DNA from 3 places in the Streptomyces sp. NPDC041970 genome. Region 3 is predicted to be linked to each of the others. Evidence: riboswitches for the same ligand, from Rfam matches in the RefSeq annotation. Region 3 holds a riboswitch; each other region holds the start of a gene.
The links. Region 3 has a riboswitch for cobalamin ahead of ACZ6EJ_RS07780 (ABC transporter substrate-binding protein). Riboswitches for the same ligand answer to the same signal wherever they lie in the genome.
Positions count from the first base shown of each region.

Region 1: it holds a riboswitch for cobalamin, as region 3 does, so the genes downstream of both, ACZ6EJ_RS17250 (cobalamin biosynthesis protein) here and ACZ6EJ_RS07780 (ABC transporter substrate-binding protein) in region 3, are expected to answer to the same signal.
Region 2: it holds a riboswitch for cobalamin, as region 3 does, so the genes downstream of both, ACZ6EJ_RS27055 (ribonucleoside-diphosphate reductase subunit alpha) here and ACZ6EJ_RS07780 (ABC transporter substrate-binding protein) in region 3, are expected to answer to the same signal.

Region 1 is NZ_JBVJCD010000032.1:8,631-19,899, reverse strand. It holds gene ACZ6EJ_RS17285 (SCO1860 family LAETG-anchored protein) at 84-1,016, shown strand; gene cobC (Rv2231c family pyridoxal phosphate-dependent protein CobC) at 1,161-2,759, opposite strand; gene ACZ6EJ_RS17275 (ZIP family metal transporter) at 2,929-3,651, shown strand; gene ACZ6EJ_RS17270 (cobyrinate a,c-diamide synthase) at 3,710-5,062, opposite strand; gene cobO (cob(I)yrinic acid a,c-diamide adenosyltransferase) at 5,056-5,664, opposite strand; gene ACZ6EJ_RS17260 (putative cobaltochelatase) at 5,664-7,706, opposite strand; gene ACZ6EJ_RS17255 (cobyric acid synthase) at 7,703-9,346, opposite strand; gene ACZ6EJ_RS17250 (cobalamin biosynthesis protein) at 9,343-10,293, opposite strand; cobalamin riboswitch at 10,398-10,596, opposite strand; gene ACZ6EJ_RS17245 (hypothetical protein) at 10,701-10,931, opposite strand; gene ACZ6EJ_RS17240 (inorganic phosphate transporter) at 10,944-11,269, opposite strand, start outside.
Region 2 is NZ_JBVJCD010000095.1:747-10,616, forward strand. It holds gene ACZ6EJ_RS27035 (D-Ala-D-Ala carboxypeptidase family metallohydrolase) at 1-219, shown strand, start outside; gene ACZ6EJ_RS27040 (GlxA family transcriptional regulator) at 257-1,225, opposite strand; gene ACZ6EJ_RS27045 (hypothetical protein) at 1,307-1,516, shown strand; gene ACZ6EJ_RS27050 (ribonucleotide-diphosphate reductase subunit beta) at 1,547-2,503, opposite strand; gene ACZ6EJ_RS27055 (ribonucleoside-diphosphate reductase subunit alpha) at 2,560-4,998, opposite strand; cobalamin riboswitch at 5,139-5,261, opposite strand; gene ACZ6EJ_RS27060 (YbdD/YjiX family protein) at 5,443-5,646, opposite strand; gene ACZ6EJ_RS27065 (carbon starvation CstA family protein) at 5,659-7,884, opposite strand; gene ACZ6EJ_RS27070 (GntR family transcriptional regulator) at 8,200-8,964, opposite strand; gene ACZ6EJ_RS27075 (sugar ABC transporter substrate-binding protein) at 9,244-9,870, shown strand, end outside.
Region 3 is NZ_JBVJCD010000009.1:117,608-126,845, forward strand. It holds gene ACZ6EJ_RS07755 (PLP-dependent cysteine synthase family protein) at 1-635, opposite strand, end outside; gene ACZ6EJ_RS07760 (MoaD/ThiS family protein) at 635-913, opposite strand; gene ACZ6EJ_RS07765 (putative leader peptide) at 1,011-1,139, opposite strand; gene ACZ6EJ_RS07770 (ABC transporter ATP-binding protein) at 1,209-2,006, opposite strand; gene ACZ6EJ_RS07775 (FecCD family ABC transporter permease) at 2,035-3,075, opposite strand; gene ACZ6EJ_RS07780 (ABC transporter substrate-binding protein) at 3,072-4,076, opposite strand; cobalamin riboswitch at 4,116-4,255, opposite strand; gene ACZ6EJ_RS07785 (M67 family metallopeptidase) at 4,317-4,739, opposite strand; gene ACZ6EJ_RS07790 (amino acid permease) at 4,873-6,309, opposite strand; gene ACZ6EJ_RS07795 (DUF2017 domain-containing protein) at 6,784-7,395, opposite strand; gene clpS (ATP-dependent Clp protease adapter ClpS) at 7,446-7,763, opposite strand; gene ACZ6EJ_RS07805 (nicotinate phosphoribosyltransferase) at 7,843-9,171, shown strand.

The DNA of each region.
Region 1 (11,269 bases), on a different contig from region 3:
GGAGTCGATGCCTCCGGCGCAGGCGATGTCCCCCATTGGACTGACGCCGGCGGCTCCATGTCTCTTGTGGGGGTTCCACCACCTTGAACAGCAACACCTTCCGTCTCATCGCCCTGGCGGCCGCCGCCGCCCCGGTCGTCCTGCTCGCCGGCGGCCCCGCCCACGCGGCCCCGGCGACCCCCGTCGGCGGCGGGGAGGGCGGGGCGAGCGCGGTCGTGCTCCGCACCGGGCTCGACGTCTCCCTCCTGGGAAAGTCCGTCCAGGTGCCCCTCAGGGCCACGCTCAACGAGGTGCACGCGCCGGCCGACGCCGAGAGGACCGCGCTCACCGTGAAGCTGGACGGCGTCGAGGGCGGACGCCCCGTCGAGGTCCTGCGCGCCGACGTGGCCACCGCCGAGGCCACCGCCGACGCCCGCCGGGCCGAGGGCCGCGCCAACCTGGCGAAGGCGCGGGTCCACGTGCCCGGACTGCCGCTGCTCTCGCTCATCGAGGTCGAGAAGGTCACCTCCACGGCCCGCTGCGTGGTCGGCGAGCGGCCCGTGGCCGAGGCGAACGTGCTCGGCCGCGTCTCCGTGCTCGGCAGGAGGACGACGCTCAGCGCGGGCGGCCCGACGCGCGTCGCGGTGCCGGGCGTCGGCGAGGTGGTCCTCGCCCTCTCCGAGACGTCCACCACCACCCGCACGGCCGCCGCGACCGCCCTCCGGCTCACCGTCTCGGTCAACCCCCTCGACCTCGACGTCGCCCGGGTGAAGGGGGAGATCACCCTCGCGGAAGCCACCTGCCGAACGCCCCGCGCACCGCGGACGCCCGAGCAGCCGGGCGCCGCGGACGGCGGGGCCACCGGCGGCGACCAGGGCGGCGTGAAGCCGCAGACCGGCGCCGCGCCCGCCGGGCCGAACCTCGCCGAGACCGGCGGCAGCTCCACCACCCCGTACCTCGCGGGCGGGGCGGCCCTGCTGCTGGCCGCCGGCGCGGGCGCGACGGTCGTGGCGCGCAGGCGCGGCGCCCGGAGCTGACCCGGACCCGGTCCGAAGGGCCGGGGGAGCGGGGCAGAGCGCGGGGCGGCGTCCGTACGACAGGGCGCCGCCCTGCGCCTCCTCTGGATGCCGTGCCTGTGCGACCGGGCGCCGCCCCGCGCCGCCCCTCGAAGCCGCGCCCGATCAGCGCCCGGATCTCGCGGGCAGCGCCTGCACCGCCTGGTCCAGGGCCTGGAGGAAACGGTTCGTCGTGGCCCGGTCGCGCACCGCCAGCCGCAGCCACTGCGGCCCCAGGCCGGGGAAGGTGTCCCCGCGCCGGGCCGCGAAGCCCAGCAGCCGCAACCGCTCCCGGACCTCCGCCGCCCGCTCCAACCGCACCAGGACGAACGGCCCCCGCGCCGTCTCCACCGCCCGTACCTCGCTGAACTCCGCCAGCCCGGCCAGCAGATGGGCCCGGTCCACCGCGATCCGGTCCGCCGCCTCGGCCGCCTCCACCAGCGCCCGCGGCTCCATGCACGCCGCCGCGGCCGCCAGCGCCGGGGACGACACCGGCCACAACGGCTGCGCCCCGGCGAGCAGGGCGACGGTCTCCGGCGCGGCCAGGACGTAGCCGATCCGAAGCCCGGCCAGCCCCCACGTCTTGGTGAGGCTGCGCAGCACCACGAGTCCGGGGACGTCCGTCCGCCCGCACAGCGCCTCCCGCTCGCCCGGCACGGCGTCCATGAACGCCTCGTCCACCACCAGCGTCCGACCCGGCCGCGCCAACCGCTCCAGCAGCGCCGCCGGATGCAGCACGGACGTCGGGTTCGTCGGGTTGCCGACCACCACGAGGTCCGCGTCCTCGGGCACCGCCGCCGGATCGAGCCGGAAGCCGTCCTCGGCGCGCAGCAGCACCCGCCCCACCGCGTGCCCGGCGGCCCGCAGCGCCGCCTCCGGCTCGGTGAACTGCGGATGCACCACGACCGGCCGCCGGGCCGGCAGCGACCGGGCGATCAGGACGAACGCCTCGGCGGCGCCCGCCGTCAACAGCACCCGCTCCACCGGCACCCCGTGCCGCTCGGCGACCGCGGCGCGGGCCGGGGCCCCGTCCGGGTAGGCGGCCAGGGTGGTGAGCGAATCGGCTATCCGCGACCGCAGCCACTCCGGAGGGGTGTGGGTGCGGACGTTCACGGCGAGATCGGTCAGATTCTCGCCGCGCACCTCCGCGTCGCCGTGGTGGCGCAGATCGGGCCCGGCGCTCTCGGTGTTCCACGTGGGGGGATTCATGGCTGCCATGGTGAACGGGCGGAAGCCTCCCGTCACCGGTGGGAGGGAACTTTTCCCTCCGGAAGCCTCGGGAGCCCGGCGGCCGGGCAGGCGGCGGGCCACCGCACAGGTCGCCCTCCCCTTCACTCCCGCGCCCCCGCCCGCCGCGCCGGTCTTCGGCACCACCAGCACGTCCGCGTCGATCAGCGCCGCCGCCTCCGCCACCGACGGCGTGCCCGTGGCCGAGCCCACCGCCTCGGAGGGATGCGGGACGCGCACCGCGGCCAGCGCCGCCGCCGGGTGCGCGCGCACCGGCACCCCGAGCCGGGCCGCCGCCGCCAGGATCGCCGGCTCGTCCGCCTTCGCCTCGACGGTCGCCACCTCCACCACGTCCGCGACGCGCAGCCCCGCCCCGCCCAACACCGCCTCGATCAGGGCGAACAACTCGTCCTCGGGGACGCCGCGGCGCGCGCCGAGCCCCACCACCAGATCGCCGGTGCGCCGCTGCGGTGCGGGGTCGACGGATGCTCCGGCCATGGGCGGGCCCTGCCTTTCGGGTCGAACTCTCAGGTGCTGGAAGGGAGAGCCGGGCCCGATCCGCGTACGGTCACGGGCCCGGTGGCACGGGTCGGCGGACGACCCGGTGGCGGCCGGGTAAGGGCGCCCTGGGATGCGCGTGAGGGGGGCGATCGGCTAGCAAGGCCCCATGGCGGTGTTCGTCGCGCTCGGCGCGTTCCTGATGACTCTGGCCGGCGGCTGGGTCGCGCAACGCGTCACCGACCGCCGCCACCTGGTGCTCGGCTTCGCGGGCGGCCTGATGCTCGGCGTGGTCGGCCTCGACCTCCTGCCGGAGGCGATCGAGGCCGCGGGCCGCCCCGTGTTCGGCGTGCCCGCCGCCCTGCTGCTGTTCGTCGGCGGCTTCCTGGCGGCCCATCTGGTCGAGCGGCTGCTCGCCGTACGCCAGGCGGCGCACGGGGCGAGCGGGCAGCGCGTGCCGCAGGTGGGGCTGGCGGCGGCCGCCGCGATGGTCGGCCACAGCCTGATGGACGGCATCGCGCTCGGGGCCGCGTTCCAGGTCGGCGGCGGAATGGGCGCGGCCGTCGCGCTGGCCGTGATCAGTCATGACTTCGCCGACGGATTCAACACGTACACCCTCACGAGTCTTTACGGGAACGCCCGCCGCAAGGCGCTCCTCATGCTGTTCGCGGACGCCGCGGCACCGGTCGCAGGAGCCGCGACGACGCTGCTGTTCACCCTTCCGGAGGAACTGCTCGGCTGCTATCTCGGCTTCTTCGGCGGAGCCCTGCTCTACCTGGCCGCTGCGGAGATCCTGCCCGAGGCGCACCACGCCCATCCCGCCCGCTCCACTCTTCTCTGCACCATCGGGGGCGTGGGCTTCATCTGGCTGGTCGTCGGCGTCGCGGAGTGAGCCCGCGTACGCCCAGGGCCCGAAGCGCGCCCCCTGCCGCGCCCCGGACCACCCCGGCTCACCGCGCCCGGCAGTGCTCCACGAAGCGCCGGGCCACACCGGGCGACGCGGCCCAGTGGGTGTGCAGATAGCTGGCGTGCACGCCCCGCTGGACGTACCCCTCCACCCGCCGCTCCGGCTGGTGCATCCCCCAGGCGGGCGTGGTCCCCGCCCCCGGCTCCAGCACCGTCCGGTGGAACTCGTGACCGCGCATCCGGGTCCCGGCCACCGCCAGCGCGCTGTCCGACACCGCCACCGCCGCCCGGTAGCCGAGCGTCAGGCGCTCGGACATCCGGGCCCCGGCGTCCAGCACCCCGCACATCGGCCGCCCGTCCAGCTCCCGCGCCAGGTACAGCAGCCCCGCGCACTCGGCCGCCACCGGAGCGCCGCCGAGGGCCAGTTCCGTCACCGCCCGCCGCAGCGGCTCGTTCGCCGACAGCTCGGGGGCGTACACCTCCGGGAACCCGCCGCCGATCACCAGCCCCGCCGTGCCGGCCGGAAGCTTCTCGTCCCGCAACGGGTCGAAGACCACGACCTCCGCACCGGCCGCCGCCAGCAGCTCCGCGTGCTCCGCGTACGCGAAGGTGAACGCCGCCCCGCCCGCCACGGCGACGACGGGCCGGGCCGCCCCGGCGACCGCCCCGCCCGCCGGCTCCCACGGAGCGTCCGGCAACGCGGGGGCCGACCGGGCCAGCGCCGCCAGCGCGTCCAGGTCGCACCCGGCGCGCACCCGGTCGCCCATCGCCCGCACCGCCTCCACCGCGTCGCCCTGCCGCTCGGCCACCGGGACCAGCCCGAGGTGGCGCGAGGGCGTCGCCACCTGCGGGGCCCGGCGCAGCACGCCCAGCACCGGCAGCCCCGACTCCTCCAACGCGTCCCGCAGGAGGGCCTCGTGGCGGTCGGAGGCCACCTTGTTCAGGATCACCCCGCCGATCCGCACCTCCGGGTCCCAGGAGGCGAACCCGTGCACCAGGGCCGCCACCGAACGGGACTGCGAGGAGGCGTCCACCACCAGCACCACCGGCGCCCGCAGCAACTTCGCCACCTGCGCGGTGGACGCCAGCTCGCCCTGCCCGGAGGCGCCGTCGTACAGCCCCATCACCCCCTCGACCACGGCGAGGTCGCACCCCGCCGAGCCGTGCGCGAAGAGCGGGGCGATCAGCTCCGTACCGCACATGTACGCGTCGAGGTTGCGGCCGGGGCGGCCCGTCGCCAGCGCGTGGTAGCCCGGATCGATGTAGTCCGGGCCCACCTTGTGCGGGGAGACGGCCAGCCCGCGCGCGGCGAAGGCGGCCATCAGCCCGGTGGCGACGGTGGTCTTGCCGCTGCCGGAGGCCGGGGCGGCGATGACCAGGCGGGGCACACTCACCACTCGATGCCCCTCTGCCCCTTCTGACCCGCGTCCATCGGGTGCTTGACCTTGGTCATGTCGGTCACCAGGTCGGCGGCCTCGACGAGCTTGTCGGGCGCGTTGCGTCCGGTGATCACCACGTGCTGGACGCCGGGGCGGTTCCGCATCACCTCGATCACCTCGTCGGTGTCGATCCAGCCCCAGTGCATCGGGTAGGCGAACTCGTCGAGCACGTACAGCTTGTACGTCTCGGCCGCCAGGTCGCGCTTGACCTGCTCCCAGCCCTCACGGGCCTTCTCCTCGTTGTCCGTGTTGTCGCCGTGCAGACCGCGCTGGACCCAGGACCAGCCCTCGCCCATCTTGTGCCAGGCGACGGAGCCGCCCTCGCCGCTCGCGCCCAGCACCTTCAGCGCGTTCTCCTCGCCGACCTTCCACTTCGCCGACTTGACGAACTGGAACACCCCGATCGGCCAGCCCTGGTTCCAGGCCCGCAGCGCGAGCCCGAAGGCGGCGGTCGACTTGCCCTTCCCGGCGCCCGTGTGGACGAAGAGGAGCGGGCGGTTGCGGCGCTGACGGGTGGTGAGCCCGTCGTCCGGCACCGAAATCGGCTGTCCCTGCGGCATTAAGCGGCCCTCCCGGCTGCGGTGACGTTCTTGACGAGCCCGGCGATCGAGTCGGCCCGCAGCTCGTCGAGCGTGACGGCGGCGCCTCCCAGTTCGCGGGCGAGTTCCCCGGCGAGACCGAGGCGTACGTACCCCGACTCGCAGTCCACGACGACCGAGGCCGTCCCTTCGGCGCGGTGCAGCCGTCCGGCCCGCCCCGCGAGCGCGACCGGCTCCGGGCCGCCGGTCGCCCGGCCGTCCGTCACCACGACCAGCAGCGGCCGCCGCGACGGATCGCGCAGCCGCTCCACCCGCAGCACGTCGTGGGCCTTCAGCAGCCCGGCGGCCAGCGGGGTGCGGCCCCCGGTCGGCAGCGACTCCAGACGGGCGGCCGCCGCGTCCACGGACGAGGTCGGCGGCAGCGCCACCTCGGCGTCCTTCCCCCGGAAGGTGACCAGGCCGACCTTGTCCCGCCGCTGGTAGGCGTCGAGCAGCAGCGACAGCACGGCCCCCTTGACCGCGCTCATCCGCTGCCGGGCGGCCATCGACCCGGAGGCGTCGACGACGAACAGGACGAGGTTGCCCTCGCGGCCCTCGCGGGTCGCCTGGCGCAGGTCGTCCCGGCGCACCACGAGCCCGCGCCCGGACCGCCCGCGCGCACGCTGGTGCGGGGCGGCGGCCTGCACGGTCGCGGCCAGGTGCAGCTTGGTCAGCGACCCCTGCGGGCGGCGCGACCCGGTCGTGCGGCCGTGCTCGGTGCGGGCGCGCGAGCGCCGGCCCGCCGCGCCCTCGCCGAGCCCCGGCACGCTGAGCGCCTTCGTGCGGAACGGCTCGGCGGAGGCCACCGGGCGCTGTTCGGCCCCGGCGGCCGGGCCGGGCGCGTCGGAGCCGCCCTCGGGGGCCTGCGACGGCGTGTCGCCCGCGCCGCCCTGGGGCGGCACACCACCGCCCCCACCGCCGCCGTCGTCCCCGCCGCCGTCCGGGCCGGGACCGTCGGGTTCCGGATCGGGGTCCGGATCGGGACCGGGCTCGCCGCCGTCCCCACCGCTCTCCTCGGCCGCCTCGTCCAGCGCCCGGTCGAGCCGGTCCTCGTCGAGGCCCGGCGCGTCGAAGGGGTTGCGGCGCCGCCGGTGGGGGAGGGCCAGCAGGGCCGCCCGCCGCACGTCGTCGGCGACCACCTCGTCGCGCCCCGCCCAGGCCGCCAGCGCGGTCGCCGTGCGGGCCATCACGATGTCGGCGCGCATCCCGTCCACCTCGAACGCGGCGCAGGTCGCGGCGATCTGCCGCAGCGCGCCGTCGCCCAGCACGACGCGGGGCAGCAGGGCGCGCGCGGCGGCGATCCGCTCCCGCAGCGCCCCCTCCTCGGCGGCCCAGCGCGCCGCGAAGCCCGCGGGGTCGTCGTCGTACGCCAGCCTGCGCCGCACGACCTCGACCCGCTCGTCGGTCTCACGGGACGCGGCCACCTCGACGGTCAGCCCGAAGCGGTCCAGCAACTGCGGCCGCAGCTCGCCCTCCTCCGGGTTCATCGTGCCGACGAGCAGGAACCGCGCCGCGTGGCGTACGGAGACGCCCTCGCGCTCGACGTACGAGGCGCCCATGGCCGCCGCGTCCAGCAGCAGGTCCACCAGGTGGTCGTGGAGGAGGTTGACCTCGTCCACGTAGAGGATGCCGCGATGCGCGTCGGCCAGCAGCCCCGGCTCGAACGCCTTCACGCCCTCCGCGAGCGCCCGTTCGATGTCGAGCGCCCCCACGAGGCGGTCCTCGGAGGCCCCGACCGGCAGCTCCACGGTCCGCGCGGCCCGCGACACCCCGGCGGCGCCGGCGTGCGGCCCGTCCGGGCACGCCGGGTCGGGGGCCGCCGGGTCGCACGAGAACCGGCACCCCGGCACGACGGACACCGGGGGCATGAGCGCGGCGAGGGCCCGTACGGCGGTGGACTTGGCGGTGCCCTTCTCACCCCGTACGAGCACCCCGCCGACGGCCGGGCTGACCGCGTTCAGCAGCAGCCCGAGCCGCAGGTCGTCCTGCCCGACGATCGCGGTGAAGGGATACGGCGTGCTCACATGGCCTCCTCGTTGACAAGAACTTCGGCTTCACTTCTCGGCGTCTGGGGCCGGGCGCGTCCGGGCTCCTCGGGCGGTTCCGGGACGGCGTCCCGGCCCGCCGCCCCCTCCGCGCCGCCGGGCGCCGCGGAGCTCCGCGGCGCCCCCGGAGGCACGAACGGCAGCCCCGCCGGCGCCCCGCCCTCGATCAGCCGCCACAGCGCGTCGGTGTCCGCGTGCTCCTCCACCAGGTCCCCGAGCCGGTCCAACTGCTCCTCCCGCAGGGCGGCGAAGCTGGTGTCGGGCGCGGGCACGAACCGCCGGCCCGCGGCCCGCGCCACCTCCGCCAGGAACCGCCGCCGGAACGCGTCGCTCTCCAGCGAGCCGTGCCAGTGCGTCCCCCACACCGCGCCCACCCGGCACCCGTCCAGGAACGGCTCGCCGCCCCGCACGTCGGCGACGCCGTGGTGGATCTCGTACCCCTCCACCGGCTCCCCGAGCGCCGAACCGACCGGCCGCGCCAGCGTCTTGGCCCGGTCGAAGCGGATGCGCACGGGCAGCAGCCCGAGCCCGTCCACGACGCCCGCCCGCGACTCCACCTCGTCCTCGATCCGCTCGCCGAGCACCTGGAACCCGCCGCAGATCCCCAGCACCGGGCGGCCCTGCGCCGCCCGGCGCGCCAGCGCGTCCGCGAGCCCCCGCTCCCGCAGCCAGGCCAGCGCCCGCACCGTGCCGCGCGTGCCCGGCACGACGACCAGGTCCGCGTCGGCCAGCTCCTCCGCCCGGTCGACGAACCGCACGACGACGCCCGGTTCGGCGGCCAGCGCGTCCACGTCCGTGAAGTTCGACATCAGCGGCACCGCGCAGACCGCGACCCGCAGCACGTCCTCGCCGTGCGGGGGCGCGACGACCGACTCGCGCACCGCGCCGCGCAGCGAGACCCGCAGGCCGTCCTCCTCGTCGATGCCGAGCCCGTGGGCGAACGGCAGCACCCCGTACGTCCGCCGCCCGGTCAGCTCGTACAGCATGTCCAGCCCCGGCTCCAGCAGCGAGACGTCGCCCCGGAACTTGTTCACGAGGTACCCCGCGACGAGCGCCTGGTCCTCGGCGTCCAGCAGCGCGGTCGTCCCGAAGAACGAGGCGAAGACCCCGCCCCGGTCGATGTCCCCGACCACCAGCACGGGGAAGCGGGCGGCTCGGGCGACGCCCATGTTGACGATGTCGGTGCGCCGCAGGTTGATCTCGGCCGGGCTGCCCGCACCCTCGCAGATCACCGCGTCGTACGTGGACCGCAACTGCTCCAGGCAGTCCGTGACGGTGGCGAAGAGGGCCTCCTGGCGGCCGCCGTGGTAGCCGCGGGCGCTCATCTCCCCGACCGGACGGCCCATCAGGACCACCTGGCTGGAGCGGTCGCCGCCCGGCTTGAGCAGCACCGGATTCATCAGCGCGGTCGGCTCCACACGGGCGGCCTGGGCCTGCATCGCCTGGGCCCGCCCGATCTCCGCGCCCTCGCGGGTCACGAAGGAGTTCAGGGACATGTTCTGCGCCTTGAACGGCGCGACGTTCACGCCCCGGCGCACCAGCCACCGGCAGATGCCCGCCGTGACGACGCTCTTGCCCGCGTCCGACGTCGTACCCGCGACCAGCAGTCCGCCGCTCATCCCCGCCCCCGCTTCCGTCCCGCGATCAGCCGGCCCGCCACGCACACGCCGAGGGCCAGCGCACTCACCCGGCGCGACAGCCGCACCGCGCGTTCGATGTCCGTACTCCGCACGGCCCGTCCGGCCGCCCCGTTCAGCACCGGACGGTGCTCGACGCGCCCGGCGTACGCCAGCGTCCCGCCCAGCCGTACGCCGAGCGCCCCGGCGAAGGCGGCCTCCACCGGTCCGGCGTTCGGGCTCGGATGGCGTCCCGCGTCCGCCCGCCAGGCCCGTAGCGCCTCCGTGGGCCGCCCGCCCGCCACCACGGCCAGCGCGGCCGTCAACCGGGCGCCGGGCCACCCCGCGACGTCGTCCAGGCGGGCCGAGGCCCAGCCGTAGCGGAGGTGGCGGGGCGAGCGGTGGCCGACCATCGCGTCGAGCGTGTTCACCGCCCGGAACGCCACGAACCCCGGCACACCGCCGACCGCCCCCCACACCAGCGCGCCGACGACGGCGTCCGAGGTGTTCTCGGCGACGGACTCCACGACGGCGCGGGCGATCTGCGGAGCGTCCAGCGCGTGCGGGTCGCGCCCGCACAGGTGCGGCAGCCGCTCGCGGGCCGCCGCCAGGTCCCCGGCGGCCAGCGCGTCGCCGACGGCACGGGCCTCCCGGCCCAGCGAGGCGCCGCCGACGACCGACCAGGCGGTGACGGCGGTCAGCCCCAGAGCGAGCGCGGGGCGGTCGCGGACCGCACGGGCGGCCAGCGCGGCGGCCCCCGCGGCGCCGCCGGCGCAGACGAGGGCGTGCAGGGCGCCCCGGCCCCGGTCGTCGGCCCAGAGCAGGGATTCGGCCCGCGCGGCGGCCCGGCCGAAACCGGCGACGGGGTGGCCCCGGCGGGGGTCGCCGAACAGGGCGTCGGCGATCAGCCCGGCCGTGGCGCCGTACGCGAAGAGGCGATCGGCACGCACGGCTCAGCCCGTCGTGGATCGGGGCGTTCCGGCGGGAGGGGACACGGGGGGCGGTGCGCTGCGGCCGGGCATGGCGTAGGTCCTTAACTCAGGGTCCGCGCCCTGGTTCGACGTGACGGCGACCAGAGTCTCCTGGCTCCCGAATCCGCAGTTCCCCCGGCCTTCCAACCCGTGCTCGACGGGCCGTGGCGTCCGGATGGGGGAGTGCTCCTCGGTGACAGTGGCGGGACCGCGCCGGATTCGCACCGGCTTCCTCTGTTGTCGCCGTGAATGGCTCCGGCAGTCCACCACGCTGCGAGAACACCCGTCAACTTGCTGTTGACCTACGGGCGGGCACTGTGCGCGGACGCACATCGGGTCGGACGCGCCGAGGCGCGCCCGACCCGAGGAGGCGGGGGGGGGGGGCGTCAGGCGACGATCAGCGAGATCCCGTACACGACCGCCGCCGCGCACAGCGCGAAGCAGGCGTACGCGCCGACGCGCGCCGGCGTGGCCGACCGGCCGGCGCCGGTGCTTCCGGCCGGGGCGGACCGCTGGGAGAGCCCGACGATGCCGAGGGTGAAGAGGCCGACCAGCGCGACGGTGACCACGAGGCTGACGCCGAAGACGGAGGCGAGTGCTGCCCAGTCGATTTTCATGCGGATCTGTCCTTACACCGTGGCCGGCGGACGCGCCGGGCCGTCCGGCGTCGTGCTCGGGGCCGGGAGGGCGGTCATCATGGGTTCGGAGACGGGAGCGCCCGCGGGCGGCGGCGCGACCGCGGCCATGGCGGTGGTGACGACGCCCTGCGGCTCGGCGTCCCCGGCCGCGTCGTTGACGTTGGTGTGGTCGACCGGCTTGCGGCGCGAGGCCAGCCAGATGGCGCCGGAGCCCGCGACGAGGAGGGCCGCCGTGACGGTGATGCCCCAGGGGCCCTGCTTGGTCAGGAACTCGGCGCCCGCGCCGACCAGGCCCGCCGCCGGCAGCGTCAGCCCCC
Region 2 (9,870 bases), on a different contig from region 3:
TGCAACGCGGCGGTCGGCGGGGCGTCCGACAGCCGCCACATGTACGGGGACGCCGCCGACCTCGGCGCCGGACCGCACTCCCTGTGCACACTGGCCAAGCAGGCCCGCCACCACGGCTTCAAGGGCATCCTCGGCCCCGGCTACTCCGGCCACAACGACCACGTGCACGTCAACCAGGGCCCCACCCGCTTCTGGTCGGCGCCCAGTTGCGGCATCTGAGCCGCCGTCCTCCCGGGGCCCGGTGGCCGGCGTCCGCTCAGGCGGCGCCGACCGCCGGGCCCCGGAACGTGCGGCGGTAGGCGTTCGGCGTGGTGCCGAGCGCCCGGACGAACTGGTGGCGCAGGGTCGCCGCCGTGCCGAAGCCCGTCTGCCCCGCGATCGTCTCGATCGTCCGGTCCGTGGACTCCAGCAGATGCTGGGCCAGCAGCACCCGCTGCCGCAGCAGCCAGCGGTAGGGCGTGGTCCCGGTCTCCTGCTGGAACCGCCGGGCGAAGGTCCGCGGCGACATGTGCGCCTGCGCGGCCAACTGCTCCACGCTCATCTCCTGGTCGAGGTGGTGCTCCATCCACACCAGCGTGGAGCCGACCGTGTCGCACGCGCTGCGGGGCAGCGGCCGGTTGACGTACTGCGCCTGGCCGCCGTCCCGGTGCGGCGGCACCACCATCCGCCGGGCGACGGTGTTCGCCGCCTCCTGCCCGTACTCCTGGCGGATCAGGTGCAGGCAGGCGTCGATCCCCGCAGCGGTGCCCGCCGACGTGATCACCGGGCCCTCGTCCACGTACAGCACGTCCGGCTCGACGACCGCCCGCGGGTAGCGGCGCGCCAGGTCCGCCGCGTACCGCCAGTGGGTGGTGCAGCGGCGGCCGTCCAGCAGGCCGGCCGCGCCGAGGGCGTACGCCCCCGAGCAGACGCTCAGCACCCGCGCCCCGCGCTCCACGGTCCGGCGCAGCGCGTCGAGGACCTCCCGCGGGTACTCCCGGTCCATGAAGTGGCTGCCCGCCGGCACGGCGACGAGGTCGGCCTCCTCCAGCCGGTCCAGGCCGTGCGGCGTGCCGATGGTGAAGCCCGCATGGGTGCGCAGGACCGGGCCCTCGGCGGAGACCACCGCGAAATCGTGCACGGGCAGTCCCTCGTCGCTGCGGTCGAGGCCGAACACCTCGCAGAGCACGCCGAGTTCGAAGGGGTGGACCTCGTCCATGAGCAGGACGGCGACATTGTTCAGCATGGACCCAGTGTGGCAGTAATTCGACGATCCATGGCAGTGCTGCCACTGCCGTGATCCTCCCGACCGGGCCAGGGTGGAGTCATGGACACACTCCTGGACTACCTCGTCGTCGCCGCCCTCTTCGCCCTCGTCCTCGCGCCCTCCGCCGTCGGGATCGCGCGGGAACGCCGTATCGACCGCCAGTTGCGGGAGGCCGCCCGCCCGCGGTCGCGGCCCCCCGAGCCGGGGCGCGCCGCGCGGCCCGCCGCGGCCGCGCGGCGCCTGCCCCGCGGCCGCCGGGCCAGGGCCTAGGGGTGTCCGGCCCTGACCCGCCGGACACCCCTAGAAGTCGTCGTCGAACGCGACCGACCCCTCCACCGCCACCTGGTAGGCGGACGGGCGGCGCTCGAAGAAGTTCGTCAACTCCTGCACGCCCTGCAACTCCATGAAGGAGAACGGGTTCTGCGAGCCGTAGACCGCCGGGAAGCCGAGGCGCACGAGCCGCTGGTCGGCGACGCACTCCAGGTACTGGCGCATCGACTCGGTGTTCATCCCCGGCAGGCCCTCGCCGCACAGATCGCGGCCGAACTGCAGCTCCGCCTCGACCGCCTCCCTCAGCATGTCGGTGACCTGCTGCTGGAGCGCGTCGTCGAAGAGGTCCGGCTCCTCCTTGCGGACGGTGTCCACGACCTCGAACGCGAAGTTCATGTGCATCGTCTCGTCACGGAAGACCCAGTTGGTGCCCGTGGCGAGACCGTGCAGCAGGCCGCGCGAGCGGAACCAGTACACGTAGGCGAACGCACCGTAGAAGAACAGCCCCTCGATGCACGCGGCGAAGCAGATCAGGTTCAGCAGGAAGCGGCGGCGGTCGGCCTTCGTCTCCAGCCGGTCGATCTTCTCCACCGAGTCCATCCACCGGAAGCAGAACCGCGCCTTCTCGCGGATCGAGGGGATCTCCTCCACCGCGTCGAACGCCGCCGCCCGGTCGTCCGGATCGGGCAGGTAGGTGTCCAGCAGCGTCAGGTAGAACTGGACGTGCACGGCCTCCTCGAAGAGCTGCCGCGACAGGTACAGCCGCGCCTCGGGGGAGTTGATGTGCTTGTACAGCGTCAGCACCAGGTTGTTCGAGACGATCGAGTCGCCGGTCGCGAAGAACGCCACCAGCCGCCCGATCATGTGCTGCTCGCCCGGCGACAGCTTGGCGAGGTCGGCGACGTCGGAGTGCAGGTCGACCTCCTCCACCGTCCAGGTGTTCTTGATCGCGTCCCGGTACCGCTCGTAGAAGTCCGGGTAGCGCATGGGGCGCAGGGTCAGTTCGAACCCCGGGTCGAGCAGGTTCTTCTCGTCGTGGTGCGTCACTGGCAGGCCTCGCAGGACTCGGGGTTCTCAAGGGAGCAGGCCAGGGCGTCCGCGTCGGACGCCGCCTGCTGTACGGGGATGGGCGCGGCGGCCGGGACGGCGCCGGACGCGGCGCGCGCGATCCGGGTCGCCGGGCGCGAGCGCAGGTAGTACGTCGTCTTCAGCCCCTGCTTCCAGGCGTACGCGTACATCGAGGAGAGCTTGCCGATCGTCGGCGTCTCCAGGAACAGGTTGAGCGACTGGCTCTGGTCGAGGAAGGGCGTACGGGCCGCCGCCATGTCGATCAGGCCGCGCTGCGGGATCTCCCACGCGGTGCGGTACAGCTTCCGCACGTCCTCGGGGATCCAGGCGAAGCCCTGCACCGAGCCGCTCGCCTCGCGCAGCGCCTCGCGGGTGCGGGCGTCCCACACGCCGAGCCGCTTCAACTCCGCCACCAGGTAGGCGTTCACCTGGAGGAACTCCCCGCTGAGCGTCTCGCGCTTGAACAGGTTGGAGACCTGCGGCTCGACGCACTCGTACACCCCGGCGATCGAGGCGATCGTGGCGGTCGGCGCGATGGCCAGCAGCAGCGAGTTGCGCATACCGGTCGTGGCGATCCGGGCGCGCAGCGCCTCCCAGCGCTCGGGCCAGTGCGGCTCGACGGCGTAGTGGTCGGGGTGCAGCACCCCGCGGGCGGCGCGGGTCTCGGACCAGGCGGGCAGCGGGCCGGACCGCTCGGCGAGGTCGCAGGAGGCCTCGTAGGCGGCCAGCATGATCCGCTCGGAGATCTTCGTGGAGAGCGCGCGGGCCTCGGGGGAGTCGAAGGGCAGGCGCAGCCGGAAGAAGACGTCCTGGAGGCCCATCGCGCCCAGGCCCACCGGCCGCCAGCGGGCGTTGGAGCGCCCGGCCTGCTCGGTCGGGTAGAAGTTGACGTCCACCACCCGGTCCAGGAAGGTCACGGCGGTGCGCACGGTGGCGTCCAGCCGCTCCCAGTCGATCGCCCCGTCCGCGACGAACGCGCCCAGGTTGACCGAGCCCAGGTTGCAGACGGCCGTCTCGCCGTCGTCGGTGACCTCCAGGATCTCCGTGCACAGGTTCGAGGAGTGCACGACCCGGCCCGGCTCGGCGGTCTGGTTCGCGGTCCGGTTGGAGGCGTCCTTGAACGTCATCCAGCCCTGGCCGGTCTGCGCGAGGGTCCGCATCATCCGGCCGTACAGCTCACGGGCCGGCATCGACTTGCGGGCCAGCCCCTTCGCCTCGGCCGCGCGGTAGGCGGCGTCGAACGCGTCGCCCCACAGGTCGACCAGCTCCGGCACGTCGGCGGGGGAGAACAGCGACCAGTCGGTGTCCGCGTCGACCCGGCGCATGAACTCGTCCGGGATCCAGTGCGCCAGGTTCAGGTTGTGGGTGCGCCGCTGGTCCTCGCCGGTGTTGTCGCGCAGCTCCAGGAACTCCTCGATGTCCGCGTGCCAGGTCTCCAGGTAGACCGCCGCCGCGCCCTTGCGGCGGCCGCCCTGGTTCACCGCCGCGACGGAGGCGTCCAGCGTCTTCAGGAACGGCACGATGCCGTTGGAGTGCCCGTTGGTGCCCCGGATCAGCGAGCCCCGCGCGCGGATGCGCGAGTACGACAGGCCGATGCCGCCCGCGTGCTTGGAGAGCCGCGCCACCTGGTGGTAGCGGTCGTAGATCGAGTCCAGCTCGTCCTTCGGCGAGTCCAGCAGATAGCAGGAGGACATCTGCGGGTGCCGGGTGCCGGAGTTGAAGAGGGTGGGGGAGGAGGGCAGGTAGTCCAGCCGGCTCATCAGCCCGTAGAGCGCCGCGACCTCGTCCAGCGCCCGCACCGAGTCGTCCTCGGCGAGGCCGGCGGCCACGCGGAGCATGAAGTGCTGCGGGGTCTCGACGACCTGGCGGGTGTGCGGGTGGCGCAGCAGGTAGCGGCTGTGCAGGGTGCGGAGGCCGAAGTAGCCGAAGCGGTCGTCGGCGCCCTCGGCCGCCGCCTTCTCGACGAGGCCGTCGAGCGCGGCCGCGTGGAGCGCGACGAAGGCGGCGGTGCGGTCGGCGATCAGGCCCTCGCGGTGGCCCACCGCCACCGAGGCGGAGAAGGACGTCGCGCCCTGGCCCGCGGCCTCGTCCGCGATCGCGCGGGTCAGCAGCCGGGCGGCGAGCCGGGAGTACGCCGGGTCCTCGGCGATCAGCCCCGCGGCTGCCTCGGTGGCCAGCGAGCGCAGCTCGGCCTCGTCGGAGCGGGCGTTGCGCCCGCGCAGCGCGGCGGCGGCGACCCGTCCGGGGTCGGTGTCGGGCAGGTCGGCGGTGAGGTCGGTCAGGGTCCGCAGGAGGGCGGCGCCGGGACCGCCGTCCGGGACCGCCTCGGTGGGGGCGGAGGCCGCGGACTCGGCGGACGCTGCGGGTGCGGCGGATTCGGCGGCTGAGACCGGATCGGCGGACGCGATGGCCATGGGGCTCTCCCTCGCTCGGCTGGGGCCGGCGGCGGGCAGGGGGAGCCGGGCGGCGCACGGCCCGCGAGGGCGGGGAGGCACTGCTGACGGCGTCCACCGGCCTTCCGCGAGGCCCGGACGTCTGGCGTCCGGTTCGGGTCGAGCCGGACGCGCTGTCGGCAGGTCTTCGGACTTCGGGCGCGTGTGGGCGCACCGATCACACCGTTGCGGGACAGTTCCGGATTCGCACCGGATTCCCCTGCGGCGACAGCGAGGTTGAGCATACATGTGGGGGCCGCCCCCCAGGACGGCCCCCACATGTTGTGTCGGCGTGTGCCGCGGCTGGGGGGCGGGCGCCCCGGTTTCCGCCGGCTCGGCGGGGCGCGTGGAGCCGTACGGGGACGCGGAAAGGGGCCGCCGCGCCCCTGGGAGGGGTGCGGCGGCCCCGGTTCCGGCCGGTGCGGCTCAGCAGCAGCGGAAGCCCTCGCGGGGGTCCGCCTCGCGGGCGTCCGTGCGGCTCCGTTCGAAGGCGCGGCGGGTCATGACGGGGGCGTCCGGGTCGTGCGCCCGGCGGTGTGCCACGTACCGGTCGTACGCCGACTCGCCGGTCAGCTCGCGGACGTACCAGCGGATGCGGCCGGCGATCCGGCGGACGTCACGCGCGGTCATGGCGCCTCCCGGTCACGACCGGCTCTCCGCGCCGGCGGCCTCCTTGCGCCGGCCCCCCTCGGGGCCGACGCCCGCCGCCGCCAGTTCCGCCTTCTCCTCCTTGGTCGCGATCAGCGACGCGGGGGCCACGAACCGGGACCGGACGTACGGCGTCTCGTGGAGCCGGACGGTCTCCGGCGCCCGGACGGCCTTGAAGCAGACCCGGCCCGCGTCCACGAGGACCACGATGATGAGGAGCGCGAAGAGCGCGCAGAGCACGCCGTCGACGGTGGAGTTGGTGACGACGGTCCGCATGTCGTCCATGGTCTTGGCCGGCGGCAGCACCTCTCCGGCGTCGATGCCCGCCTGGTACTTGTCGCGCTGGGCGAAGAAGCCGATCTTCACGTCGTCGGAGAAGATCTTCTGCCAGCTCGCGGTGAGGGTGACCGCCACGTCCCAGGCGAGCGGAACGCCGGTGACCCACGCCCACTTCAGCCGGCCGGACTTGACCAGCAGGGTGGTGCAGACGGCCAGCGCGACGGCGGCCAGCAACTGGTTGGCGATGCCGAAGAGCGGGAAGAGCTGGTTGATGCCGCCCAGCGGGTCGTGCACGCCGACCCAGAGGAAGTAGCCCCAGCCGCCGACCACGACGGCGCTGGCGAACCAGACGCCCGGCTTCCAACTGACGTTGCGGAACGACGAGTGCACGTTGCCCAGCATGTCCTGGAGCATGAAGCGGCCGACACGGGTGCCGGCGTCCACGGTGGTGAGGATGAACAGCGCCTCGAACATGATGGCGAAGTGGTACCAGAACGCCTTCATGCCGGCGCCGCCGATCACCGCGGAGAAGATCTCCGCCATGCCGAGCGCGAACGTCGGCGCGCCGCCGGTCCGCGAGAGCAGGCTCTGCTCCTCGACGTCCTCGGCGGCCTGGGCCAGGGCGTCCGGGGTGATGCTGAAGCCGAAGTTGGCCACGGCCTCCGAGGCGGACTGGACGGTGTCGCCGATCACGCCGGCGGGCGCGTTGATGGCGAAGTACAGGCCGGGGTCGATGATGCAGGCGGCGATCATGGCCATGATCGCCACGAACGACTCGGTCAGCATGGCGCCGTAGCCGATCATCCGGATCTGCGTCTCCTTCTGGACCATCTTCGGCGTGGTGCCCGAGGAGACCAGGGAGTGGAAGCCGGAGAGCGCGCCGCAGGCGATGGTGATGAAGACGAACGGGAACATCGAGCCGGCGAAGACCGGCCCCGAGCCGCTGGAGGCGAAGTCGGTGACCGCGGGCATCTTCAGCGCCGGCATCGCCACGACCACGCCCAGGGCCAGCAGCCCGATCGTCCCCACCTTCATGAAGGTGGAGAGGTAGTCGCGCGGGGCCAGCAGCAGCCACACGGGCAGCACGGAGGCGAGGAAGCCGTACACGATCATCCAGACGACCAGCGTGCCCGGTTCCAGGGTGAAGAAGTCCGCCCAGGAGGACTCCGCGACCCAGCCGCCGGCGACGATGGCCAGCAGGAGCAGCGCGACGCCGATGACGGAGACCTCGCTGACCTTGCCGGGGCGCAGCACCCGCAGGTAGACGCCCATGAAGAGGGCGATCGGGATCGTCATGCCGATGGAGAAGACGCCCCAGGGCGAGTGGGCGAGCGCGTTCACGATGACCAGCGCCAGCACCGCGAGCAGGATGATCATGATGACGAAGACCGCGACCAGGGCGGCGATCCCGCCGACCGGGCCGATCTCGTCGCGCGCCATCTGGCCGAGCGAACGGCCGTTGCGGCGGGTGGAGAAGAAGAGCGTCACCATGTCCTGGACGGCGCCGGCGAAGATGACGCCGACGACGAGCCAGATCGTGCCGGGCAGGTAGCCCATCTGCGCGGCGAGCACGGGCCCGACCAGCGGGCCCGCCCCGGCGATGGCGGCGAAGTGGTGGCCGAACAGGACGCGGCGGTCGGTGGGGTGGAAGTCGACGCCGTTGTCCAGCAGTTCGGCGGGGGTCGCGCGGTTCTTGTCCGCCCTCAGCACCCGGTCGGCGACGAACCGGGAGTAGAAGCGGTACGCGATGGCGTACGAGCCGAGGGCCGCGGCCAGCATCCAGGCGGCCGAGACCTCCTCGCCCCGCGAGAGCGCCAGGGTCGCCCAGCCGACCGCGCCGACCAGGGCCACCAGGCTCCAGACGGCGATGGTCCTGGCGGACGGCGCCCGCCGTCCTGGTGCGGGTGGAACCGGGGGTTTCGCCTCTGTGACGTCGGGCATGTGGTGACTCCGTCCCCTCGCTGATCACCGGTGCAATGGGCAGGAAATCTAGGGGACACGTCCGCTCAGCGTCACCCCCGTCCGCATTGCGGTCCGGCAACGGTGCTGTCTCGCGCGAGGGCACGGGCGCGCCGCCGACGCGGTTCACCGCCCGGCGCGACCGCGTCCGCCGCGGCGGACGGCAGGGCGCTCGCCGTACCGGTACGGCGTCACCGCGGACGCCCCCGCGTGACCGGAAATGAGCGGTGGCCCCAGGGGACGGCTGCCCCCTGGGGCCACCGCCCCGCACGTGCCGCGCCGTCGCGTCCGGCCCCGTCAGTCCGCCGGCCGCTTGAGCCGGGCCACGAACTTGTAGCGGTCGCCCCGGTAGACCGAGCGCACCCACTCCACCGGCTCGCCCCGGCCGTCGACCGAGTGGCGGGAGAGCATCAGCATCGGCAGGCCCACGTCCGTGCCCAGCAGCCCGGCCTCGCGCGGGGTGGCGAGGGAGGTCTCGATCGTCTCCTCGGCCTCCGCGAGCCGGACGTCGTACACCTCGGCGAGCGCGGTGTAGAGAGAGGTGTACTTCACCAGCGAACGGCGCAGCGCCGGGAAGCGTTTGGCCGAAAGGTGCGTGGTCTCGATCGCCATCGGCTCCCCGCTGGCGAGCCGCAGCCGCTCGATGCGCAGCACCCGCCCGCCCGTCGAGATGTCCAGCAGGCCGGCGAGGGTGTCGTCCGCCGTCACGTAGCCGATGTCGAGCAGTTGGGACGTCGGCTCCAGCCCCTGGGCGCGCATGTCCTCGGTGTACGACGTCAACTGGAGCGCCTGGGACACCTTCGGCTTGGCGACGAAGGTGCCCTTGCCCTGGATGCGCTCCAGCCTGCCCTCGACGACCAGCTCCTGGAGGGCTTGGCGCACGGTGGTGCGCGAGGTGTCGAACTCGGCGGCCAGGGTGCGTTCGGGCGGTACGGGGGTGCCGGGCGGCAGGGTGCCCGTCATGTCGAGGAGGTGTCGCTTGAGCCGGTAGTACTTCGGAACGCGCGCCGTGCGCGTACCGTTGCCGGTCTCGCTCCCCGTACTGTCCCCGTCGGCGCCCATGGCCCGCCTTCCCGACTGCTGCGTTGCTGCCGTCACCGGCTCCTCCGTCTGTCGCGGCTCACATGGTGGCACGGTCCGGTCACGGGTCGTCGCCCTCCCTTAGGTGTCGGTCCTATAACGGACGCGAGTGCACTTCTTATACACCCTTGACACCCCTAAAGGTCTAGGCCAAGCTCCCGGTACTGGTCTAAACCATTAAAGACCAGGTCCAGCCCCAGCAGAACTCGTCGAATGTCTTCGCGGTGGGTGGGGTTGCAGCATCCCTGAGGAGGGTTTGACGTGAAGCGCAAGCTCATCGCGGCTATCGGTGTCGCGGGCATGTTGGTTTCGGTCGCGGCGTGTGGTTCCGACGACAAGGCATCGTCGAAGAACCCCAAGGACCGTAAGGAGACCTTGACGGTCTGGCTCATGGGCGAGGCCCAGTCCACCTGGCCCGAACTGGTCAAGGACGTCAACGCCGAGTTCAACAAGAAGTACCCGGGCGTCACGGTCAAGGTGCAGTACCAGCAGTGGGCCGACAAGGTCAAGAAGCTGGACACCTCCCTCGGTGGCGACAAATTCCCGGACGTCGTCGAACTCGGCAACACCGAGACCATGCAGTACATCCTCAATGGTGCTCTCGGAGAAATCGACCCCAAGAAGTACGAGAACTCGGACACCTGGATCAAGGGTCTGAAGGACACGTGCTCTTTCGAGGGCAAGACTTACTGCGTTCCGTATTACGCGAGCGCCCGCCTGGCCGTCTACAACAAGGACATGCTGAAGGCCGGCACCGGCAGCGACGCCCTTCCGCAGACCGAGACCGAGTTCCTCGCCGCGATGGACAAGGTCGCCGCCGAACTGGCGAAGAAGGACAAGCGCGCCTCCGCGCTCTACTACCCGGGCCGTTACTGGTACGCCGCGATG
Region 3 (9,238 bases):
CGCAGGCCGTAGACGAGGTCGTCGTAGCGGGGCTCGGCGGCGACGATGTGGATGCCGGGGCGGTGCTCGCGGAGGTAGCGGCCGACGCCCATGAGGGTGCCGGTGGTGCCGAGGCCCGCGACGAAGTGCGTGATGGAGGGGAGGTCGGCGAGGATCTCCGGCCCGGTGGTGGCGTAGTGGGCGCCCGCGTTGTCCGGGTTGCCGTACTGGTAGAGCATCACCCAGTCGGGGTGCTCGGCCGCCAGCTCCTTGGCGACCCGGACGGCGGTGTTGGAGCCGCCCGCCGCCGGGGAGGAGATGATCTCCGCCCCCCACATGGCGAGCAGGTCGCGCCGCTCCTGCGAGGTGTTCTCCGGCATGACGCACACGATGCGGTAGCCCTTGAGCTTGGCCGCCATGGCGAGCGAGATGCCGGTGTTGCCGCTGGTGGGCTCCAGGATGGTGCAACCGGGCGTCAGCCGGCCGTCCTTCTCCGCCTGTTCGACCATGTGGAGCGCGGGGCGGTCCTTGATCGAGCCGGTGGGGTTGCGGTCCTCCAGCTTGGCCCATATGCGGACGTCCTCGGAGGGCGACAGCCGCGGCAGGCGGACGAGGGGGGTGTTCCCCACGGCCGCCAGCGGGGAGTCGTACCGCATCAGCGCATTCCGCCGGCGACGGCCGGGAGGATGGTGACGTTGTCGCCGTCGTTGAGCTTGGTGCTGATGCCGTCGAGGAAGCGGACGTCCTCGTCGTTGAGGTAGACGTTGACGAAGCGGCGCAACTGCTCGCCGTCGACGATGCGCTCACGGATGCCGGTGTGGCGGCTCTCCAGGTCGGCGAAGAGGTCGGCGAGGGTCTCCCCGGTGCCTTCGACGGCCTTGGCGCCGTCGGTGTAGGTGCGGAGGATGGTCGGGATGCGGACCTCGATGGCCATGGCGTGGGCTCCTGTCGAAAGCGGGGAGGTGGCGTGGGGCGCGCGTTCTCGCCCCCGCGCGGGGGTGGTGCGGGCGGACGGGCGCGCGGACCGCGGCTCAGGCCGTGCGGTGCGCGGGCAGGCCGCGGGCGGGACAGATGGCGCTCGCGAGCCGGCACAGGTCGACGTGCAGCCGCGCGACGAGCGGCGTGCCCGGCGTCGTGTCGCTCACGTCAGGGGGAACCATGCGGGCATCGTATCGATTCCCGGCCCGGAAACCCGAGTGTCGTCCCACATCGCGGATGCCGAGCGACCACTATGCGGACACATGGGGGCGGGCGCGGCCCTCGGGGAGGTAGACGACGGTGGGTGCGCCGGTCTTCGGATGGGCGCTGACCTCGGCGGCGACGCCGTACACCTCGTGCAGCAGGTCGGCGGTGAGGACGTCCGCGGGGGCCCCGGAGGCGACGACCCGTCCGCCCTGGAGGACGTAGAGGCGGTCGCAGTAGTACGCGGCGAGGTTCAGGTCGTGCAGCGCGAGGAGGTTGGTGGCGCCCAGCCCGCGGACGAGGGACAGGATCTCCAGTTGGTAGCGGATGTCCAGGTGGTTGGTCGGCTCGTCCAGGACCACCAGGGAGGGCTGCTGGACGAGGGCGCGCGCGACCAGGGCCCGCTGCCGTTCGCCGCCGGAGAGGGAGGCGAAGGCGCGGGGGGCGAGCGCGGCGATGCCGACCCGCTCCAGGGCCGCGGCGACCAGGTCGGCGTCGGCGGCGGTGTCCGCCTCCCAGAACCGCTTGTGCGGGGCGCGGCCCATCGCGACGACCTGGCCCACGGTCAGCTCGAACCCGGCGTGGCCGTCCTGCGGGACGGTGGCGATGCGGCGGGCGCGGGCCTTCACCGGGAGCGCGGCGAGGTCGTCGCCGTCGAGCAGGACCCGGCCGTGGGTGGGGCGCAGGGCGCCGTAGACGCAGCGCAGGAGGGTGGTCTTGCCGCTGCCGTTGGGGCCGACGAGGCCGACGGTCTCGCCGTCGGCGGCGGTGAGGTCGACCGCGTCGACGAGGTGGCGCCCCTCGCCGGTCCCGTACGAGAGGTGCTCGGTGCGCAGGGTGGTCACGGGCGGGCTCCCCGGCGGGCGGTGGGGGTCATGCGGGGGCTCCTTCGGAGCGGCGGCGGAGCATCCAGAGGAAGAACGGGCCGCCGGTCAGCGCGGTGAGGACGCCGACCGGGACGTCCTGCGGGGCGGCGACCGTCCGGGCGGCCAGGTCCGCGACGACCAGGAAGACCGCGCCGCCGAGCGCGACGACGGGCAGGAGCGCGCGGTGGGAGGCCCCGACCGCCATCCGCGCCATGTGCGGGACCATCAGGCCGACGAAGCCGATCGCCCCGCTGTACGCGACGAGCGCGCCGGTCATCAGGGAGGCGAGGACGAAGACGGCGGCCCGGAAGCGCGCGGTGTCCAGGCCGAGGACGGTCGCGCCCTCCTCCCCGACGAGGAGCAGGTCGAGCGGGCGGGCGAGGGTCAGCAGGACCGCCGTGCCGGCGACCAGGACGGCGGCGGGCAGCGCGAGCATGTCCCAGCGGGCCGAGCCGAGGCCGCCGAGGGTCCAGTAGAGGACTTCCTGGAGGTGGTCGGCGCGGGCGGAGGTGACGAGGACCAGGCTGGTCAGGGCGGACAGGATGTAGGAGACGGCGACGCCGGCGAGGACGAGCCGGTTGGTGGTGAGGCCGCCGTCGCCGCGCGCCAGGGCGTAGACGAGCAGCAGCGAGAGCAGCGCGCCGGCGAAGGCGGCGGCGGGGATCGTGACGGTGGTGGCGAGCGAGGCCCCGATGCCGAGGACGATCACCGCCACCGCCCCGGCGGAGGCCCCGGAGGAGACGCCGAGGAGGAACGGGTCGGCCAGCGGGTTGCGGACGAGGGCCTGGAGGACGGCCCCGACGACGGCGAGCCCGGCGCCGACGACGATGCCGAGCAGGACGCGGGGCAGCCGGACGTCCAGGACGATCGTGCGGAAGGGGCTCGCGCCGGCCCGGCCCGTCAGGATGTCGAGGACCTGGCCGGGCGGGATGCGTACGGAGCCGAGGGCGAGGGCGGCGAGCACGGCGGCGGCGAGGAGCGCGGCGAGGACGCCGAGCACCAGGGTGTAGCGCAGCAGCCGCCGCGGTGCGGGGGTGCGGCAGGTCACGACGGGGTGGCCGCCCGGTCCGCCGCGGGGTGGAGTTGGGCGGCGAGCTTGCCGACGGCGGCGGGGACGCGGACGCCGAGGACCGCGTCGGAGAGCGGGAGGACCGCGAAGCGCTTGTTCCGGATCGCGGGGACGTCGGCGAGGGCCGGGTCGTCCAGGAGGCGCTTCTTCTTCTGGGCGACGGTGGTGGCGCCGTAGTCGTAGATCAGGATGGCCTCGGGCTTGCGGGCGACCACGTTCTCCCAGGAGGCGTCGCCGAAGGGCTTGTCGAGGTCGGCGAAGACGTTCGTGCCGCCGGCCCGCTCGATCAGCTCGTTGCCGATGCCCTTGCCGCCCGCGGTGAACGCGGTCTTGTCGCCGCTGTCGTAGACGAAGACGGAGACGGGGTCGAGGCCGGCCAGCTTCTCGGCGGTGGCGGCGTTGTCGGCCTCGGCCCGCTCGATCCACGCCTCGGCGCGGTCGGGGACGCCGAAGGTGCGCCCGACCTCGCGGACCTCCTCGTAGAGGGCGTCCATCGGGTCGCCGCCGGTGGCGCAGCTCTCGGTGTTGAGCCGGGTGTCGATGCCGGACTCGGCGAGCGCTTCGCGGCCGCGGCCCTCGTTGGCGGCGAAGGCGCTGGCGTAGCCGCCGTAGACGAAGTCGGGGTCGGCGGCGAGGACCTGCTCGTAGGAGGGGTACTCCTCGGCGAGGACGGGGACGGAGGCGTAGTCCTTCGCGTACTTCGGCAGCACCTCGTCGTCGAGGTAGGCGGTGCCGACGAGGGACGCGGCCAGCCCCAGCTCCAGCATGATCTCGGTGACGTGCTGGTTCATGGTGACGACGCGCTTCGGCGGGGCCTGGTACGTGGTGGTGACGCCGCAGTTGGCGACGGTGTACGGGAAGCCGCGGCCCGCCGCCTCCGCCCGGTCCCCGCCGCCGGCGGCGCCGGTCGGGGTGGAGCAGGCGGTGAGGGCGAGGGGGAGCAGCACGGCGGCTATGAGCGCGCGGGTGCGCCGGGACATGGCGTGGCCTCTCCGGGGGATTTCCGCGTCCCCTGGTCGGTGCGGGAAAGGCGGCGGGCCAGTTCCTGACTCCCGGACCCCCTCCGGCGCGGTCGTCCCGCGGGAGGGGGTCCGGTCACAGTGGCGGGACCGTGCCGGACTCTCACCGGCTTCCTGGCGCCTGCCGCCTTGATCGGGTCTGGGGTGCAGTGTGCCAGACGGGCGCGGGCGCGGCGCCCGATACCGGGAAGGGGCCGGGGGTCAGTACGCCTCGACGACCCGGACGTCCTCCTCGGTGATCTCGCCGTCCACGATGCGGTACGAGCGGAACTGGAAGGGGCCCGAGCCGTCCGTGTCGGCGGTGGAGACCAGCACGTAGTGGGCGCCGGGCTCGTTGGCGTACGCGACGTCGGTGCGGGAGGGGTAGGCCTCGGTCGCGGTGTGCGAGTGGTAGATGACCACGGGCTCTTCGTCGCGGTCGTCCATCTCGCGGTAGAGCTTGAGGAGGTCGGCCGAGTCGAACTCGTAGAACGTGGGCGAGCGGGCGGCGTTGAGCATCGGGATGAAGCGCTCGGGGCGTCCCGTTCCGGCCGGGCCCGCGACGACTCCGCAGGCCTCGTCGGGGTGGTCCGCGCGGGAGTGGGCGACGATCCGGTCGTGGAGCGCCTGGGTGATGGTCAGCATGGCGCCAGGATATGCAGGCGGGCCCCCGCGTACCGGTGGGTGGTACGCGGGGGCCCGCATGGTGGACGCCGGTGGCCGTTGGGGCGGCGCGGGGCGGTCCGGGGGAGGGTCGTGCCGGGTTCGCGGGGGGCCGTCAGCGCGTGCCGAAGGCGGTGTTGTCGGGGTTGCGCGCCTTGAGCACCCGGTAGGAGCCGCCGAGGAGGAGGGCCCACAGGGGCGCGCAGTAGAGCGAGATCCTGGCGTCCGCGTCGATGGCCATCATGACGATGACCCCGGCGATGAAGACGAGCGCGAACCAGCTCGTGTACGGGGCGCCGGGGGCCCGGAACGAGGACTGCGGCAGGACGCCCCTGTCGGCCAGGCGGCGGTAGCGGATCTGGCTGATCAGGATCATGATCCAGGCCCACATGCCGGAGATCGTCGCGAACGAGACGACGTAGGTGAACGCCTCGCCGGGCCACTGGTAGTTGATCCACACGCCGACGAGCATCAGGGCGGCGGAGAACGTGGTGCCGACGAGCGGCAGGCCGTTCTTCGTCAGTTTGGTGAAGGACCGGGGTCCCTGGCCGTTGAGGGCCAGGTCGCGCAGCATCCGGCCGGTGGAGTACATGCCGGAGTTGCAGGAGGAGAGCGCCGCGGTCAGGACGACGAAGTTGACGATGGCCGCGCCGATGCTGAACCCCATCTCCTCGAAGGCCTTCACGAACGGGGAGACGCCGGGCTTGAAGGTGGTCCACGGCACGACCGACAGGATCATGATCAGCGCGCCGACGTAGAAGACGGCGATGCGCCACGGCACGGTGTTGATGGCCTTGGGCAGCACGGTCTCGGGGTCCTTGGACTCCCCGGCGGTGACGCCGACCAGCTCGACGGCGAGGAAGGCGAACATGACGATCTGGAGCGTCATGAGCGTGCCGGTGATGCCGTTGGGGAAGAAGCCGCCGTCGTTCCAGAGGTTGGCGACGGTCGCGGAGTCGCCGGCGTCGGAGAACCCGACGGTGAGGACGCCCGCGCAGATCAGGATCATGCCGATGATCGCGGTGACCTTGACCATGGAGAACCAGAACTCCAGCTCGCCGAAGAGCTTCACGGAGATCAGGTTGGCGCCGTACAGAATGATGGTGAAGACGAGGGCGGACAGCCACTGCGGAATGTCCCACCAGTACGTCATGTACGTGGCCGCCGCGGTGACTTCGGTGATTCCGGTGACCACCCAGAACAGCCAGTACGTCCAACCGGTCACGAATCCGAAGAAGGGGCTGATGAATTCCCGCGCGTACTCCGAGAAGGACCCGGAGACCGGGCGGTACATGAGCAGTTCGCCGAGCGCCCGCATGATGAAGAAGATGACCAGGCCCGCGATGGCGTAGGCCAGGATGAGGCTGGGGCCGGCCCGGTCGATGGCCTTGCCCGCGCCGAGGAAGAGTCCTGTGCCGATCGCTCCGCCGATGGCGATCATCTGGATCTGGCGGGCCCCCAGCCCGCGCTGGTAGCCCTCGCCGCCGCTTCCGGCGTCGCCGCCGGGCCGTCCCTTGTCGACCTGTCCGTCGTCGACCTGCGCCGATGTCATGGTGGTGCGCCTTTCTCCACGCCGATCCGCGCCGTACACGGCTGCGGATCAGGTCCTGATCCCCCCGGATATGTATGGAGTGCTGTCGGCGTTCGGCCGACTCAAAGCGCCTCCGGGAACAGGGGTGGCGTTCCCGGGCGGTCGTGCAGATTTATCACGGGTGCCACGGAACACCGCGGGACATTCTGTGGCGCACACCACAGGGAAAGGCGGACAACAGTTTCTATTCACCGCATAGGCGGCTATTCAGGTGACGAGATCGTTACTCGGATTTGAGCATCCGTTGAGCGAACCCGCCCGCGCACACGCCTAGGGGGTGTCCGGCGGATCGGGGCCGGACGGGCCGCGGTGTCCGGTGCGGTGCGTCGCACGGCGCTGGAATGCCCCCGTCGCGGTGCGATTCGGGCGTTTCGGCAACACCGCGAGGCGCCGTGCCGGGTGCCGTGGACCCGGTCAGGATCCGCCGGGCACCCTTCAGGGCATGAGCGCGTCGACCAGCGTCTCCTGGAGCGCGCCGAGCCAGAGGTAGGCCATCACCATGGGCTTGCGCGGGTCGTCGTCGGGGAGCCGGTAGAGCGAGCCCTCCTCGCCCTCGTCCTCGTCGGAGACCCCCAGCCGGGTGCCGATGGTCAGCCGCAGGTCGTTGAGGGAGCCGAGCCAGGCGCGGCACTCGTCGCCGGTGAGGGTGAGCACGGCCCCGCCGTCGCCCGCGGGCGAGAGGGCGTCCAGCGTGCGCACGACGCCGAGGGCGTCCTCCCGCTTGCGGGAGCGCAGGTCCCGCTCGGTGAACCGGCGGAACTCGGCGGACAGCGCCCGCAGCTCCTCCTCGGCCCTCCCCTCGTCGGCGGGGGCGCCGGGGTCCCCGTAGGCGTCGGGGAAGAGGCGGGCGAGCGCGGGGTCCGAGGGCGGCTTGCTGGGCCCCTCGGCGAAGAGCGCGGCGAGCGGGTCGCCGCCGTCGGCGGGCTCGTCGCCCGGACCGATCAGTTCCAGCAGTTGCACGGCGAGGGAGCGCAGGATGGCGATCTCGACCTCGTCGAGCGCGACGGCCGCGCCGCCGCCGGGGGTGGCCTCGAAATGGCCGGCCATGGGTACTCCGATGGTGGGTCGAACGGGGCGGGGAGGGCGGGCGGGCGCGGTCAGTCGCGGTCCTGGGTGAGGGTGGCCCACAGCCCGTAGCCGTGCATGGCCTGGACGTCGCGCTCCATCTCCTCGCGGCTTCCGCTGGAGACGACGGCACGGCCCTTCTGGTGCACGTCGAGCATGAGCTTGCGGGCCTTGTCCTTCGAGTAGCCGAAGTAGGCCTGGAAGACATAGGTCACATAGCTCATGAGGTTGACCGGGTCGTTGTGGACGAGCGTCACCCACGGCACGTCCGGCTCGGGGACCTGGAAGGCCTCCTCGGCGGAGTCAGGACGTTCGATCTCTACGGGGGTAGCAACGCTCACCTGTCCCATGCTGCCACTCGGGCGGGGCGGGCGCACAAACGGACCCCACATCTCGTCACTTTGACGAATAGGGGGTAGCATCCCAGCCATGAACTCAGCGGACCTCGGGCGACGGGTCGGCGTTCCGTCGACCGCGCTCTTCACCGACCAGTACGAGCTGACCATGGTGCAGGCGGCCCTCCGGGCCGGCACCGCCGACCGCCACTCGGTCTTCGAGGCGTTCACCCGCAGGCTGCCCGAGGGGCGGCGCTACGGGGTCGTCGCGGGCATCGGCCGGGTGCTGGACGCGGTGGAGAACTTCCACGTCGACGACGAGATGATCGCCTTCCTGCGCCAGCGGAACATCGTCGACGAGCCGACCCTCCAGTGGCTGGCCGACTACCGCTTCAGCGGTGACATCTGGGGCTACCCGGAGGGCGAGGTCTACTTCCCCGGCTCCCCGATCCTGCGGGTCGAGGGCTCCTTCGCCGAGTGCGTGCTGCTGGAGACGGTGATCCTCTCCATCCTCAACCACGACTCCGCCATCGCGGCCGCCGCCTCGCGGATGTCGGCCGCCGCCGGGGGCCGCCGGCTCATCGAGATGGGCGCCCGCCGCACCCACGAGCTGGCCGCGGTCGCCTCGGCCCGCGCGGCGTACGTCGGCGGCTTCGACGCCACCTCCGACCTGGCGGCGGGCTTCCGCTACGCGATCCCCACCGTCGGCACGAGCGCGCACGCCTTCACCCTGCTCCACGACACCGAGCGCGACGCGTTCCGGGCGCAGGTGGACGCGCTCGGCCGGGGCACCACGCTGCTGGTCGACACCTACGACGTGACCGAGGCGGTCCGGGCGGCGGTGGAGATCGCGGGGCCGGAGCTGGGCGCCGTGCGGATCGACTCGGGGGACCTGCTGCTGGTCGCGCACCGGGTGCGGCAGCAGTTGGACGAACTGGGGGCCGCGGACACGAAGATCGTGGTGACCTCGGACCTGGACGAGTACGCCATCGCCTCGCTGGCCGCCGCCCCGGTGGACGCGTACGGGGTCGGCACCCAGCTCGTCACCGGCAGCGGGCACCCCACCTGCTCGATGGTCTACAAGCTGGTCGCCCGCGGCGGTTCGGCGGACCCGGCCGAGCCGCTGCGGCCGGTGGCGAAGAAGTCGCTCGGCGCGAAGTCGTCGGTCGGCGGGCGCAAGTGGGCGGCGCGGCGGCTGGACGAGCACGGGGTCGCCGAGGCCGAGGTGATCGGCACCGGCCCGGTCCCCGAGGACCTGGCCGACCGGCAGTTGGCGGTCGAGCTGGTGCGGGGCGGCGAGGTGGTCGCCCGCGAGCCGCTGGAGGCGGCGCGCGAGCGGCACGTACGGGCGCGGGCCGGGCTGCCGATGTCGGCGATCCAGCTCTCGCGGGGCGAGCCGGTGATCCCGACCGTGTACGTGTGAGGCCGGGCGGTCCGGCGGGCCTCCCGGCCCACCGGACCGTTCCGTTCCACCGCCGGGGCCCCGGACG